2 regions of the Peribacillus sp. NPDC096622 genome follow, and region 1 is predicted to be linked to the other one. Evidence: riboswitches for the same ligand, from Rfam matches in the RefSeq annotation. Region 1 holds a riboswitch; the other holds the start of a gene.
What was found. Region 1 has a riboswitch for cobalamin ahead of ACIQYG_RS03955 (ABC transporter substrate-binding protein). Riboswitches for the same ligand answer to the same signal wherever they lie in the genome.

Region 1 (7,585 bases):
AGGCAAGTATGCATCCCTTAAGACGTCGCGGATCGATTTACCTTTTGAAAGTATCGTATGTTGATCAAGATAGCCATATTCGACACCAGGTGTCCATTCGACCCGGCCTTCATCATGGATGAGTTGTCCTGTAATGATATTCATCATCGTTGACTTCCCGACACCATTCGCCCCGACCAGGCCAACATGTTCACCGGCCATCAGGCGGAAGGATACATCCTTGAATAAGGTACGGTCGCCAAAGCTATGTGCTAATTTATCTATAGAAAGTAAGCTCATTTTATATTGAACCTCCCAATTAATTTGAAAAAATCCCTACGTTTCATCATACTAAAATCTGCACGGGATTGCTATCTAATCTATTAATTTACATATATGTGGGTACTGGAATTCCTTAATAGTGAACCAATGGCTCCTTGGAGCATTATCGCCCTGTCATAAATTATGTGAGATAATAGAGGAACCAGTTTAAAAGCGAAAGGATGTTATTATGAGTAAAACAGTCGTACTGGCCGAGAAACCTTCGGTCGGCAGAGATATAGCAAAAGTGCTGAATTGCGGGAAAAAGGGGAATGGCTTTTTTGAAGGCGATCAGTATATCGTCACTTGGGCACTGGGTCATTTGGTCACCCATGCAGATCCGGAATCTTATGATGAAAAATATAAAACTTGGCGCCTTGAGGACCTGCCCATGTTGCCGCCTACTTTGAAATTGGTCGTGATCAAGCAATCGGGAAAACAATTTCAATCGGTTAAAACACAATTGAATCGCAAGGATGTCAAGGATGTCATCATTGCAACGGATGCAGGCCGTGAAGGGGAACTTGTTGCACGCTGGATTCTCGAAAAAGCGAATGTGAAGAAGCCGGTCAAGCGGCTTTGGATTTCCTCTGTAACGGATAAAGCGATCAAAGATGGATTTAAAAATCTGAAGGATGGCAAGGAGTATGAAAACCTATTTGCCTCAGCTGTAGCAAGGGCGGAAGCGGACTGGATCGTTGGGATGAACGCGACACGTGCCCTGACGACCAAGCACAATGCCCAGTTATCTTGCGGGAGGGTCCAAACGCCGACACTTGCGATGATTGCCAAAAAAGAAGAGGAAATAAAACAATTCCAGCCTAAAAAATATTATGGCGTTTCAGTAATTGCAGAACCCAATTTGCGCCTCGTCTGGCAAGATGCCCAATCAAAGGATATCCGCACATTTGATAAAAACAAGGCAGAAAAGGTCCTTGCAGCCGTTAAGGGGAAAAGTGCAGAAGTGGTTGAAGTGAACAAGTCCCATAAGAAAAGTTTTGCCCCTTCTTTATATGATTTAACAGAACTTCAACGGGACGCCAATAAGAAATTCGGCTATTCGGCGAAAGAGACGTTATCGATCATGCAGCGATTATATGAAAGCCATAAGGTCTTGACTTATCCAAGGACGGATTCACGTTTTTTATCAACGGATTTGGTTGATACGCTAAAAGAAAGATTACAGGCTGTAAGCATTAAACCATATGCCCAGTATGCATCGAGGATCCTGCGCAGCCCGATTAAAACCAATAAATCGTTCGTGGATGATAGCAAGGTTTCTGATCACCATGCAATCATCCCCACTGAGCAAACGCCGCTGCCGGGAAAACTGAGCGACAAAGAATCGAAAATCTATGATTTGGTCGTTAAAAGGTTCCTTGCTGTATTGATGCCGCCTTTTGAATACGAACAAACGACCATCACCGCAAAAATGGGACAGGAGACGTTCATGGCAAAAGGGAAGGTCGTCCTGAAGTCAGGTTGGAAGGAAGTTTATGATCACCAATTCGATGAGGAAGAAGCTAAAGATGGCCTAGCTGAGCAGCTGCTTCCGAACGTTCAAAAAGGTGACAGTTTAACCGTTTCGGCTGTGAAACAAACAGAGGGTGAAACGAAACCGCCGGAACCATTCAATGAAGGGTCGCTTCTTTCGGCAATGGAGAATCCTGCCCGTTTCATGGCAGGGGAAAGCAAAGAGCTCATCAAGACTCTTGGTGAAACTGGCGGGATTGGAACGGTTGCAACACGTGCGGATGTTATAGAAAAACTGTTCAATAGCTTCCTGATCGAGAAGAGAGGAAAGGGCCTTCATGTTACCTCGAAAGGAAAACAACTTCTTCAATTGGCACCTGAAGACTTGCGTTCTCCAGCTTTAACAGCTCAATGGGAGCAAAAGTTAACTGCGATAGCAAAAGGAAAGCTGCCAAAACAGGCTTTCATCGGTGATATGCGCTCCTACGCCAAAAATATCGTCCATGAAATCAAAAATAGTGATCAAAAATTCAAGCATGATAACGTGTCAGGAACGAAATGTCCTGATTGCGGCAAGCTGATGCTTGAAGTGAATAGTAAAAAGGGAAAAATGCTTGTCTGCCAAGATCGTGAATGCGGCCATAAAAAAAGTGTTTCACGTGTAACAAATGCCAGATGCCCGCAATGTCATAAAAAGATGGAAATGCGCGGTCAAGGTGAAGCACAGACATTCACCTGTAAATGCGGTTTTCACGAAAAACTTTCTTCTTACAATAAACGAAGAGGGCAGAATAAAAATCAAAAAGTATCCAAAAATGAAGTATCCAATTATATGAAAAAGCAAAATAAAGAAGAGCCGATCAATACTGCATTGGCAGATGCCTTGGCGAAACTGAAATTCGATAAATAAAAGAAAAGCGCCCTTCACCTTTAACTCCATGGTGAAGGGCGCTTTTTTATGGGGTTATATGCATGGAACAGGTCTGGGCAAAGTCCTTGCCGGCAGGAACGTCTTTCCTGACAATAAGGTTGCCGCTTGATGAAGTCTAACAAGGCGGCAGAAAGGGATGGAGCGAGCGCTCCATCCCTTTCCCCATATATCGATGCTTCAGTTAAATTTCATTCAGTACGGTGCCATGTAATTCATATTCAAGTGTTTTGTCAGTGTGTGTGTGTTTATCCGAATCTACTCGTATGAGCGTACTGAATGGCTTTTGATCACCCGGACTGAAAATTGCTTCATCATTCTCTTGATTCCATAGGCTGTAAATACTCATGATCGTATCCTCCTTTGGATGAGAAGACTAGTAATTCCCATATTTGATTATCATCCAACTCTTCAATTGACTCTAACGCTGATCACCGGGACTAAACACCGCTGCGTCATTCTCTTTGTTCCATTGGCTTCTGATTGTACTCATCATGCACTATCATCTCCTTTGGTGAGAATGTCTTACAGTATTTGTATACCCGGATGGGACAAGTTAAAACATATATTTTTAAAAAAGACAGGATTATATCCTGAAATCCAGTATTTTTGGTATATATCAAAAAACGTAATAATTCAAACTTCTTATTACTATAACATGCATTGTATTATTCGGATTTTTTGATAGCTACATGGCTTGATAAATCAGTGGTTACTTTGTCCATAAAATAACTTGTTCTTATATTAACAGAAAAAAACCCTGCTACAACACGGAAGAACCGCATTATAACAGGGCTTATAAACTTTAGCGTCCCAGATAGGAATCGAACCTACGACCTACAGCTTAGGAGGCTGTCGCTCTATCCTGCTGAGCTACTGGGACATATATAAAAGTCGACGACTTATTTATTATATTTCTTATAGGCAAACTTTTCAAGCTAATAGCACATACTTATGAAAAAAAAAATCCTCAAAATGTTTAGCAGGCCGCTAAGTTCCCGAGTTTCCCTTTTCTTCATTAAATGGAATGCTTTATTATCCACTAGTTTAAAATCAGGAGAATGGATGGTTGCATTGTGGGGATTTGATTTTACCTGGATGTTCAAAAGGGATTTTAGAGGGGCTAGGCACAAAGACGGCTGCACTGATTGCTGAAGATGACATTGAAGTGGCCGAAGCAGCTGTGGATGTGACCGGGCAAGATCCGAGGGCCAAATCTTACGGGAGACTGGGTAACGGGCGAGTCCCCGGTCCAGCTCCCGATATTGATGTATCACAGTATTTCTGAAGGTAATGGCCTTCGGGTTCCAAGGGAGGAATTCCGATCACAGATGGCTTGGCTTCGGGAGAATGGTTACTATACATTATCCCCTGAAGAAGCATTCCTCTTCTTAACCGGGAATCGGATACCAAGTGAGAAGTGTGTCTGGCTTACTTTTGATGATGGCTATTCAGATAACTACACGGAGGCTTTCCCGATATTAAAAGAAAATGATATGAAAGCAAATGTCTTCATGATCGGGAAGTCCGTTGATAAAGGTCATCACCTGACTGAAAATCAAATGTTGGAGATGAGCAAGGCTGGGATTTCGATCGAAAGCCATACCATCAACCATTTGGAACTGAACCGCATGACGGCAGAGCAGCAAGAAGCGGAAATGGTTCAGTCGAAGGAGTTATTCAACCATATCCCCGACCAGGACACGACAGTGCTTTCCTATCCGGTTGCCCTGTATAACGAAGAGAGTCTCAGGCTGTCAGAAGAAGCTGATACAAGATGGCAGTCACTACCGAACCTGGGGGGCTTCAAGGGACCAAGGGATGCGTGCCCTGCATCGAGTTCGGATTTCACCCGGGTTATCAGTCGAAGGGTTTGCGTCACTGATTGAAAATGCTTCAAAGCATTGAAGGTGGAAGGGTCATTTCGTATTCGTTCAGAAAAATCATATAATAATCGATTCTTACATGGTGTATAATGAAGGCAGTGAAAATTATATACATATGAACGATTTTGGTGTCTTAATGACTTAAAAGGGAAGTTGGTGAAATGCCAGCGCGGTCCCGCCACTGTATATGGGAGCTGACGGCTGTGTACCACTGTATGAGATATGGGAAGGTACCGTTGACGATGACCATGAGCCAGGAGACCTGCCAGAATTCGTACACCTGTAACCTACGCGGATGGGAAGGTGTGTGGCAGACCCTAAGAAAGAGTCCGTATTGATTATTGTTGCCATGCAAGCATCTTCCGTTAACGGGAGGTGCTTTTCGTTTTGGGGCATCTTTCAGGATTGCGTTTTCTTTATTAGGTGGAAGAAATTAAATGAAAAGATTGTGGGGAATGAAAATGAAGAAGATTTTTGGTCTGATATTGTTGATGTTGCTTGTTGCAGGCATGGTGGTCGGCTGCAGTGGCGCTGCTGATGAAGGAAAAGAAAAGCAGCAAACGAACCATGCTCAACACAAAGCTTTCCCGATTACGATTAAAGATGCAACTGGGGAAAAAGTAACGATAGAACAAAAGCCGAAGAAAATCGTTTCGTTGATACCAAGTAATACGGAAGTGGTCTTTGCACTTGGTTTGGGAAAAAAGGTCGTTGGTGTTTCCGACAATGATAACTACCCGGAAGAAACGAAAGAAATTGAAAAAGTTGGCGGAATGGAAATGAACACGGAGCTGATTGTCTCGATGAAGCCTGACCTTGTTCTTGCGCATGCATCAAGTGCCCATAATTCAAATGAGGGTTTACAGCAGCTTAAGGATGCTGGAATAGATGTTCTCGTAGTCAATGATGCACAAAGCTTTGACCAAGTCTATGAGTCTATTGAAATGATTGGACAGGCAACGGGAGAACATGATAAGGCAAATGAAATCGTTGCGGATATGAAAACGAAGCTCAAGGATATCCAGGAAAAAGCCAAATCCGTAAAGGAAGAGGATAGGAAGACCGTTTTAGTGGAAGTTTCGCCTTCACCGGAAATATACACACCTGGAAAAAATACTTTCATGAATGAGATGCTTCATATTATTTCAGCGGATAATGCTGCTGCTGATTTGGACGGTTGGGCAAAAATTGATGAAGAGTCGATGATTGCTGCAAATCCTGATGTCATCATTACAACGTATGGTTATTATACGAAAGATTCAGTAAGTGAAGTGACGGGCCGAAAAGGATGGCAAGACGTAAATGCTGTTAAAAATGGCCAAGTTTTTGATGTCCATTCTGACTTGGTGACCCGTTCCGGTCCGCGCTTAATAGAGGGAGTAGAGGAACTTGCCAAATCAGTCTATCCGAACCAATTTGACAACTAAATGGACGTTGGCTTATTTGATTGCGTTGTTCATTTTGTTATTCGCAATGACGATAGGCATTTCCTTTGGTTCGGTGTCAGTACCGATTCCCGTACTTTTACAAATAATCGGCAAGGAGATTTTCCACTTGCCGATTTCTGCCGATCCGGATGTGATGCTGACGAATATCGTGATGAACATCCGCTTGCCGCGTGTATTGCTTGCGGGTTTGGTTGGGGCATCACTTGCGATTGCGGGTGCGGCTTTTCAAGGACTGCTCCGGAACCCGCTCGCTGATCCTTACACATTAGGTATTTCATCAGGAGCATCGGTCGGCGCCGTATTGACAATATTCTTGAATATATCACTGCCATTCATCGGTTTATATACTCTTCCGGCATTGAGCATCTTATGCTCAGTGCTCACGATGCTCTGCGTATTGACTTTTGCAAAAAAAATGGATCGATCGATGAAAGTGGAAACGATCATTTTAACGGGAATCATTTTCAGCTCGTTTTTAAGTGCCTTCATTTCATTGATGATTGCGCTGACGGGTGATGAATTAAGACAAATCATCGGCTGGCTGATGGGAAGCGTTTCTATGCGCGGATGGAATTATATCGCAATCATTATGCCGTTTTTTATCATTGGTTCGTTGACCTTGATCATGAATACAAGTGAATTGAATGCGATGACTTTCGGGGAAGACCGGGCAAAACACTTAGGTGTGAATGTCAAGCGGCGGAAAATGTGGATCCTGATAGCCGGTTCGACATTGACAGGGGCAGCCGTTGCCGTTTCAGGGGCGATTGGTTTTGTAGGATTGGTCATTCCTCATTTAGTCCGAAAGATTTGGGGACCTGACCATAAACATTTGCTTCCGTTGTCATTATTGATAGGAAGCGGATTCTTAATATTGGCGGATTTTGTAGCACGAACGATCATAGCCCCATCGGAACTGCCGATCGGGGTGATCACCTCACTTATCGGGGCACCTGCATTTGCGCTGATTTTATTAAAGAGACGGAGAGAAGGGTAAAAACGGATGCTTGAAGTAAAAGGGTTAACAGGCGGATATCACAACAAAGCTGTTTTGGACTCTGTCTCTTTTGATGTACATAAAGGGGAATTATTCGGGATTCTTGGTCCTAATGGCAGCGGGAAAACGACGCTTTTAAGTATGCTTAGCGGGGTGCTCGATTATAAAGGCGGAAGCGTACGGATTAGCGGTAGGGATTTGAAGGATTATTCGTCAAAACAACTTGCACAGGTCATTGCCGTGCTCCCTCAACATTCCTCATTAGCTTTCTCCTATACAGTAAAAGAGACGGTCTCACTTGGGCGATATGCCCATCAATCAGGATGGTTCCATAGTTGGTCCGCAGAAGATGAATCGACTGTCCAGCGGGTAATGGAACAAACGGGAGTAGCTGATTTTCAGGATCTTCATTTTGATCGATTATCAGGAGGGGAAAGACAAAGGGTCCTGCTGGCACAGGCCCTTGCCCAAGAGCCGGAAATCCTTTTTTTGGATGAACCTACGAACCATTTGGATCTTTCCTATCAAAAAGATCTTCTTGATTTAATGAGGA
Region 2 (7,585 bases), on a different contig from region 1:
ATGTGAACAATATTAAAGGTTTGAAGAATGTGGAATGTTGGGGAGACCCATCCGATAATGTGGATGTGAAGAAGGAGGGCTAAGCTCTCTTTAAGCTTACATGTAAAGTCCTTGAAAGGGGATTTTACTTGTAAGCTTTTTTGCTTTTTCCTCCTTTTTTTATCATTACTGAATATTGCTTCGTTTTTTACACAAAATACCTTTGTCTTTAATACTGCAATGATAAAATAAAAACTAGGAGTGAAAACAATGGATAGCAAGCAATCAAAAAATGAATCTTCAGAAGTTGCCGGGAGAATATATGATGTCAGCGATTATAAACGGGAAGATCCTTTATCTTCTGGACTGGCTAGAACCCACGAACAAGTCTCGGATACTTATGCGGAGGGCGAGATAAAGGCAGTCATTGATGATGTAAACGGAAGAGATATAGAGATTGCAAAAGAAAGATCAGGGGAAGAAAAGTAATACTGGGATTTTTGTTTTTTAGGAACAAGGATTTTCGCCAGCTATTTTAAAGATATATCGGTGATCCCCTAGCTTTTGGAAAGATGAAACAAAAGCTAGGGGATACTTTATTAATAAATCCTTTCTGTCTCCAATTTTTGAAGCAATTCTTCCTTCGTTCTTGGGAAAAGGTCCCTTTCTGCAAGATTCCTTGATTGAAGAAGGGCTTGAAACATTTCAAAAACCCACGGTTTCTCCAGATGTGCCTGCAGCAAAACGTCTTCATCATGGAAAACGGAAACAGGGTCCCCTTGGTATATGACCTTACCATCGTTCATGACCACAACTTCATCAGCCCATTGGTAAGCTAAATTAACATCATGAGTTGATAGGATTATCGTTTTGTCAGGGTGGTGGATACTGTCCAGCAGATTCATGATTTGTCTGGAGAAATAAGGATCCAATCCAGCGGTAGGCTCGTCCAGGAGCCAGACATCGGGTTCCATGGCAAGTACCCCTGCAATGGCAACACGTTTTTTTTGCCCAAGGCTCAAAAAATGGGTAGGTCTGTCTTTCAGTTCCGTTACTTCCGTTTCAGCCATTGCCCAATTTACTTTCTCCTGGACTGCACTTTTATCCCATCCTAAATTCATTGGTCCAAACGATATATCCTGTTGTACATTAGCGGAAAAAAGCTGAGAGTCGGGATCTTGAAAAACGATACCGACTTGCTTTCTTAATGATAATAATGCGTTACGGTCATATTTCATTTTCTTGCCCTTAAACTTGATCTTTCCCGCAGTAGGTTGTAATAGACCATTTAAATGGAGGAATAAAGTTGATTTGCCAGCACCATTATTACCTAATAATGCAATTTTTTTACCGTGTTGTACCGATAGCGAAAGTTCTTTTAAAGCGAAGGTTCCATCTGTGAACTGATGGGTGAGGCCTTCTATATGAAAAATATGCTCGTCCATTGTTGGGTTGCCTCCAATTTACAAATATCCATTAATAAAGATTAAGCTTCCTAGTATTACAATCGTGATCAGCCAATTGCGTGAGGAATAGGCGTAAGTATCCTCGATATAAGAAAGGTTCTCCTGATAGCCTCTCGCGTTCATGGCCATCGTCAACTGTCTAGAGCGCTGCAATACTCCTAAAAATAATGATGAGATTAGTAATCCGAGAGATCGAATGCCTTTCCTTAACGAACCATATCCCAGCCGTGAAGCTTGTGATTGGTGAATGGCCAAAGCTGTATCTAAAAAAATAAAGATGAAGCGATAGGTCAATTCTATTAAATCGACCAATAAGGAAGGCACTTTAAGTTTTCGCAGCACGGATAGGATGACTGTAATGGGTGTAGTTAAGGTAAGGAAATATAAACAGCTGATACTGCCGAATACGACAGTGATCAAATTGGCCACCGTACTGACGCTGTCATCGCTGATGAATATTTGCCAGTTCCCGAACTTCCAGGACCACCATAAATCCGAAATCGAAGTAAATTTACTTGTAAAAGAAAAAAGGATGGTAATTGTTCCTGATAGTATAAAAAATCCCGGTAATAGAAGTAATTTAAAATAATAAGAAAGCGGGATTTTTGCCGCAAAAATGATTAAAGCGCTCATCACCGTAAAAGTGATGAGCGAAACGGCCATATCCCTTACCGTTAATGAAAATAGCAAAAGGGAGAGTGCAAAAACCATCTTTTCCAACGGATGTACATCCTTTAGCCCATTGAAATAGGCATATTTATCAATGAGTAACATGCTTCGATTTTTCGGGGATTTCTTGTTTGGTTTGCTTATTCCTTTGTCTCGTTACACCTATGAAATACCCAATGAAACCAGCACCGATTGCAGCTTGCAGCGCAAATAATAAGCTCTCGGTTTCTGAACCCGGCGGCTCCCAAATACTGTTGAACCATGGCTTGTATTCCGGCTGGATTTTAGTGATGGCCTCTTCAGCTTCGCCGTCTGCACCGCCAAATTCCGTTCCTTGTTGGGTGATTAACGGTATGGTGGCAAGAATGACGACCAGGAAAAGCAGCAGTAAACTTTTTTTCATGTTAACGGGCCTCCTTAGATAAAACTCGCAGCAATTTCAATTCGCCTAGATTGTATTTTTTCAAGAAATTCATCACGACGACTGTCAATAACCCCTCACTGATTGCCAAGGGAATTTGGGTCAGGGCAAAAATCCCTGCAAATTTACTGAAAGAGGCCATGAATCCTCCTACCTCGGAAGGAAAAGCAAGAGCAAGTTGAACGGAAGTTACCACATAGGTTCCCAAATCCCCAAAAGCAGCTGCCAAAAATACGGCAAGTGAAAAAGACCACCCCAATTTAGTTGCGCCCTTGAAGACAAAGTATGCAATGAACGGTCCGCAAACGGCCATGGAAAATGCATTGGCGCCTAATGTCGTCAATCCTCCGTGAGCCAGTAAAACAGCTTGAAATAACAGAACGATGGAGCCAACGACACTCATGGCCAATGGTCCGAATAATATGGAACCCAAACCAACTCCGGTAGGGTGCGAAGAACTTCCCGTAACGGAAGGAATCTTTAGCGCCGATAATATAAATACAAATGCGCCCGATAGGCCAAGTATCATTTTTGTTTCTGGGTTTTCCCTTACTTTGGACCTAATGGACCGGTAACCCAAGATTAAAAATGGAAGCGTCAAACCCCACCAGAATATAGCCCATTCTATGGGTAAAAAGCCCTCCATTATATGCATGGCCGATGCCCGTTTTGGAACAAAAAGCAGTAAAATGACAAAATAAATAGTTTTCCAATTGGTTCTTTTCATTCTTTCTCCTTTCAACACTTATAATTTTTCTGATCAATCTTGAGAAGAAAAGCGGCGCCCAAAATAAAAAGCACTTCTCCCAAAGGAAAGAAGTGCGTAATGAACAGGAATTTTGCAGCATGAACCAACCATGGTCCATTCTGCCTGATCCGCACGCCCATCCTCGTAGGCTGAAACAGTTTCATGCTTCATGGCAGGTCTCCTGGCTTTGGTTCATCATCCCATTACATCCTTCCCATCTCATTTGACAGTGGATTTAAGTTAAAGTAATGGAACTTCCCTTTACAGTGGCGGGACCGCTCCGGATTTTCACCGGCTTCCCTTTTAAGCTGAATTCCGAAAAATTCAACACCATGAAACTTATGTAATTATTTGAAAATTCTCGTATAGTGTACCATAAAGAAATAATTCCAGCTACACTATCTTTTTTTTTCGGGCCGAAGTTTGTTGCGAGGTAAGGATTGTAACTGGTTTTACACTATTAAACTTTTCTAAACAGTCGGAATAAACTATTGAATTTTGATAAAGTTGTTATATGATAGATTATGTTAGTTAGAAATGTGTAATAAAACCAAATATTTCATTTTAAAAGTGCCCTTGTGTGAATAAGCAAGGGATAATAGGGAAATCGGTGAAAATCCGATGCAGCCCCCGCTACTGTAAACGCTGATGAAATTGTCGATAGCCACTGGCATGATGCCGGGAAGGGACAAAGTAAAATGAAGCGTAAGCCAGGAAACCTGCTTTTAAAATTGCATGATACTTTTCGGAGGGAAAGGTAGAAGGACTATGACGATTTTGGGAGGATTTGGCATACTTGCCTTTAGCTCCTCATTCATATAGTTTTTTAAACCTTGACTCTTAATGTTAAGGTTTTTTATTTTGCCTTTTCCCTGAACTCAGGAGGAAGAAGATGACTACTTGGAACTTGACGGGTACAAATACGCATCTGCTGATTTGTAATGGGAGCAGCTGCATGAAAAAGGGCGGGGAAGAAGTAACCCAAGCGATTCGCGATGAAATTACTTCAAAAGGACTGGATCTGAAAATCCATACAACCAGGACACGCTGTAACGGAAGATGTAAGGATGCCTGCGTAGTGATTGCCTATCCCCAAGGAAACTGGTATCGAGTAGAAACGCCCGATTTCGGCCGGCAGATCGTCAATAATATCGATGATGGTGGGTTTGTTCCACAGATGATCTACCAATTCAATGACGGGGATATGACCCCTAATCCAGATTTTCCAGCTCATACGGGTATTTCAAAGAACAAAGCGTAAAAGGAGATGTCTTAATGAGTACAAACGGTAAATTATTCGTCGTGGGCTTTGGACCAGGGAATTTTGAACACATTACCAAACGTGCCGTCGAAGCCCTTCAGGAAAGTGACTACATCATTGGTTATAAAACTTATGTTGAACTCATTCAGGGACTGCTTACAGATCAAACGATCATTAGTACGGGGATGACCGAAGAGGTCTCACGTGCACAGGAAGCAGTGAAACAAGCGGAGTTGGGAAAGAAAGTGGCGGTGATTTCCAGTGGGGATGCCGGAGTTTACGGAATGGCAGGGTTGGTTTATGAAGTATTGATTGAAAAAGGCTGGAAAGAAGAAACTGGAGTGGGCATTGAAGTCATTCCTGGCATTTCTGCAATCAACTCATGTGCGTCTTTACTAGGGGCTCCAGTCATGCACGATTCGTGTACGATCAGCCTCAGTGATCATTTAACTCCTTGGGAACTGATCGCTAAAAGGGTTGAAGCAGCTGCCATGGCAGACTTTGTCATTGCGCTGTATAATCCGCGCAGCGGCAGGCGGACCCGGCAAATTGTTGAAACACAGAAAATTCTCCTTCGCTACCGCTCGCCGGATACACCTGTCGGGTTGGTGAAAAGTGCTTATCGGGATAGGCAGGATATTGTCATTACCAATTTGAAAGATATGTTGAATCACGATATTGGAATGTTGACCACCGTCATCATCGGTAATTCATCCACCTTTTTATATGATGACAAAATCATCACACCAAGAGGCTATCAGAGGAAATATACGTTGAATTCGGAAAAGCAACCATTGAAGCCGCATCAGCGTCTGCAAAAAGAAGCGGAACCGTGGGCATTAGATCAAGATGCCGATTCCGTGCAAGAAGCCTTCACCGAATCCGCTGGAGGAGTTGGATTACTTACAAAAGCACCAGAAAAGAAGCCAGCTTCCTTTGAAATGGCAATGGAAGCACTGTCAAGAGTCAAGGGTCAAACCGTTCAGCAATCCATTGAGCCAATTGTTCAGCAAAAAATGGAGTCGGTATTCGAACTTGCCGTTAGTCCAGGTGTGGCGAATAAACAATTCACTCCCAAACAAATGATGACTCTTGCGGAAGTAGTCGGGGAAAAGGGAACGATGGAATACACGCCAAATCATAAAATCGTATTAAAGATTCCGACAACGGATCCGGAAGTCATTACGGGGAAATTGCAATCAGCAAACTTTTTATTATCGCCGATTGGAGATGTACTGACATTAAAAGCCTGTGATTTCTGTGATGGTGAAAAAGCGGAATCCATTCCTTATGCGGATGAAATACACCGGGTGCTTGGCGGAATGAAAATGCCCAAGGAACTGAACATCGGTTTTAATGGGTGTGGGATGGCGTGTTACAGTGCTGTTATGGATGATATCGGGATTGTCTTCCGAAAAGGGAAGTTCGACTTATTCCTTGGAGCTAAACCGGTTGGAAGAACAGCCCATCCAGGTCAGCCGGTTGCGGAAGGCATTGAACCGGAACAGCTTGTTGAACTGATTATGGACATTGTCGGGGAGTATAAGCAAAATGCCCATCCAAATGAGCGGCTTTTTAAATACTTCAAACGTTCGAAAAAGATACAGAATTTTTCTTATCAGGACATCGCTCCCAAAATAAACATAGAGCCTGCGCCTTGTGAAGACTAATCAAGAGGGGGAAAGTAAATGAAAGCAGTTTTGTTTGTAGGACACGGAAGCCGCTTGGCTTCGGGAAACGAAGAAGTCATTCATTTTATTGAAAATATGATTCCGGCATTGGATGAGCGCTTCCTTGTAGAAACGTGCTTCTTGGAATTTGCGGCACCGAATATATCCAAAGGCATTGATAATTGTGTAAAACGAGGGGCTACTGAAGTTATCGTCATTCCGATCATTTTGTTGCATGCAGGACATTCGAAATTACATATCCCAGCTGAAATAGAGGATGGGAAAACCAAGTATCCAGAAGTGAAATTCACATACGGCCAAACGATCGGGGTCCACCATGATGTATTGACGATCCTGACAGACCGTCTTGAGGAAGCGGGATTCGATACGACCTCTGAACATTCTGAGACAGCGATATTGCTAATTGGCCGAGGTGGCAGTGATGCTGATGCAAATAGTGATATATATAAAATTTCACGATTATTATGGGAAAAATTAAACGTTAAATGGGTCGAAACGGCCTTCATGGGTGTAACGGACCCGCACGTTGATGAAGGTATTGAACGATGCATCCGATTAGGGGCAAAAAAAATAGTGATGCTGCCATATTTCCTCTTCACTGGGGTGTTGATGGAAAGAATGGAGGATATGCTGAAAGGCTATCAAGAGCAATATCATGATCGAGAATTCATTTTAGCGAAGTATTTTGGATATCATCCAACATTACAGAACATTCTGCAAGAACGAGTTATTGAAGCCAGTGAAGGCAGGTCAAGCGGGGCACGTGATTTGGAAAACTATCGTAAACATGTCGAGGAACATGGACATGCTCACCATCATCACCATCATGACCACGACCACGGTCACGACCATCATCACGACCATCATCACGACCACGACCATGACCACGATCATGATCATGATGGGCAAGTGGTGGGGTCGTCAAAATGATTTTGTTCTTGGCGGGTACAAGTGATGCAAGGGAATTAGCGGTTGAGATGCAGCAGGTGGGATTTAAGGTTTTGGCAACTGTTGTAACCGGGTCGGCAGCTAAAAGTTTGCAAGATGCAGGCATATCCACCCGGATTGGCCGATTAACAGCAGAGGATATGACATCTTTAATAACTGCAAAAGGTTTTCAGGCTGTAGTCGATGCAAGTCATCCATTTGCCGAAGAAGCATCCAAAAACGCCCTTAACGGAGCAAAGGCAGCCAATGTTCCTTATATTCGTTATGAGCGTGAAAGTCAACGGTTTCAGAATGATAAATTGATAGTCGTCCGTGATTATGAGGAAGCTGCCAAGCTTGCCGCAGCAAAACGGGGGGTCATCATGCTTACGACCGGAAGTAAAACCCTGGCCGTGTTCGCAA

Region 2: it holds a riboswitch for cobalamin, as region 1 does, so the genes downstream of both, ACIQYG_RS19475 ((2Fe-2S) ferredoxin domain-containing protein) here and ACIQYG_RS03955 (ABC transporter substrate-binding protein) in region 1, are expected to answer to the same signal.

What each region holds. Positions count from the first base shown of each region.
Region 1 is NZ_JBIWES010000002.1:113,843-121,427, forward strand. It holds gene ACIQYG_RS03925 (ABC-F family ATP-binding cassette domain-containing protein) at 1-279, opposite strand, end outside; gene ACIQYG_RS03930 (DNA topoisomerase III) at 491-2,683, shown strand; gene ACIQYG_RS03935 (hypothetical protein) at 2,886-3,050, opposite strand; tRNA gene ACIQYG_RS03940 (tRNA-Arg) at 3,511-3,584, opposite strand; gene ACIQYG_RS03945 (hypothetical protein) at 3,771-3,989, shown strand; partial or broken gene ACIQYG_RS03950 (polysaccharide deacetylase family protein) at 3,922-4,609, shown strand; cobalamin riboswitch at 4,697-4,871, shown strand; gene ACIQYG_RS03955 (ABC transporter substrate-binding protein) at 5,049-6,014, shown strand; gene ACIQYG_RS03960 (FecCD family ABC transporter permease) at 5,977-7,032, shown strand; partial or broken gene ACIQYG_RS26930 (heme ABC transporter ATP-binding protein) at 7,039-7,585, shown strand, end outside.
Region 2 is NZ_JBIWES010000012.1:15,498-23,082, forward strand. It holds gene ACIQYG_RS19440 (alanine/glycine:cation symporter family protein) at 1-83, shown strand, start outside; gene ACIQYG_RS19445 (YozQ family protein) at 250-468, shown strand; gene ACIQYG_RS19450 (energy-coupling factor ABC transporter ATP-binding protein) at 579-1,424, opposite strand; gene cbiQ (cobalt ECF transporter T component CbiQ) at 1,443-2,219, opposite strand; gene ACIQYG_RS19460 (energy-coupling factor ABC transporter substrate-binding protein) at 2,206-2,517, opposite strand; gene ACIQYG_RS19465 (energy-coupling factor ABC transporter permease) at 2,519-3,262, opposite strand; gene ACIQYG_RS19470 (hypothetical protein) at 3,296-3,454, opposite strand; cobalamin riboswitch at 3,438-3,633, opposite strand; cobalamin riboswitch at 3,835-4,024, shown strand; gene ACIQYG_RS19475 ((2Fe-2S) ferredoxin domain-containing protein) at 4,176-4,544, shown strand; gene cobJ (precorrin-3B C(17)-methyltransferase) at 4,559-6,214, shown strand; gene ACIQYG_RS19485 (sirohydrochlorin chelatase) at 6,233-7,165, shown strand; gene cobK (precorrin-6A reductase) at 7,162-7,585, shown strand, end outside.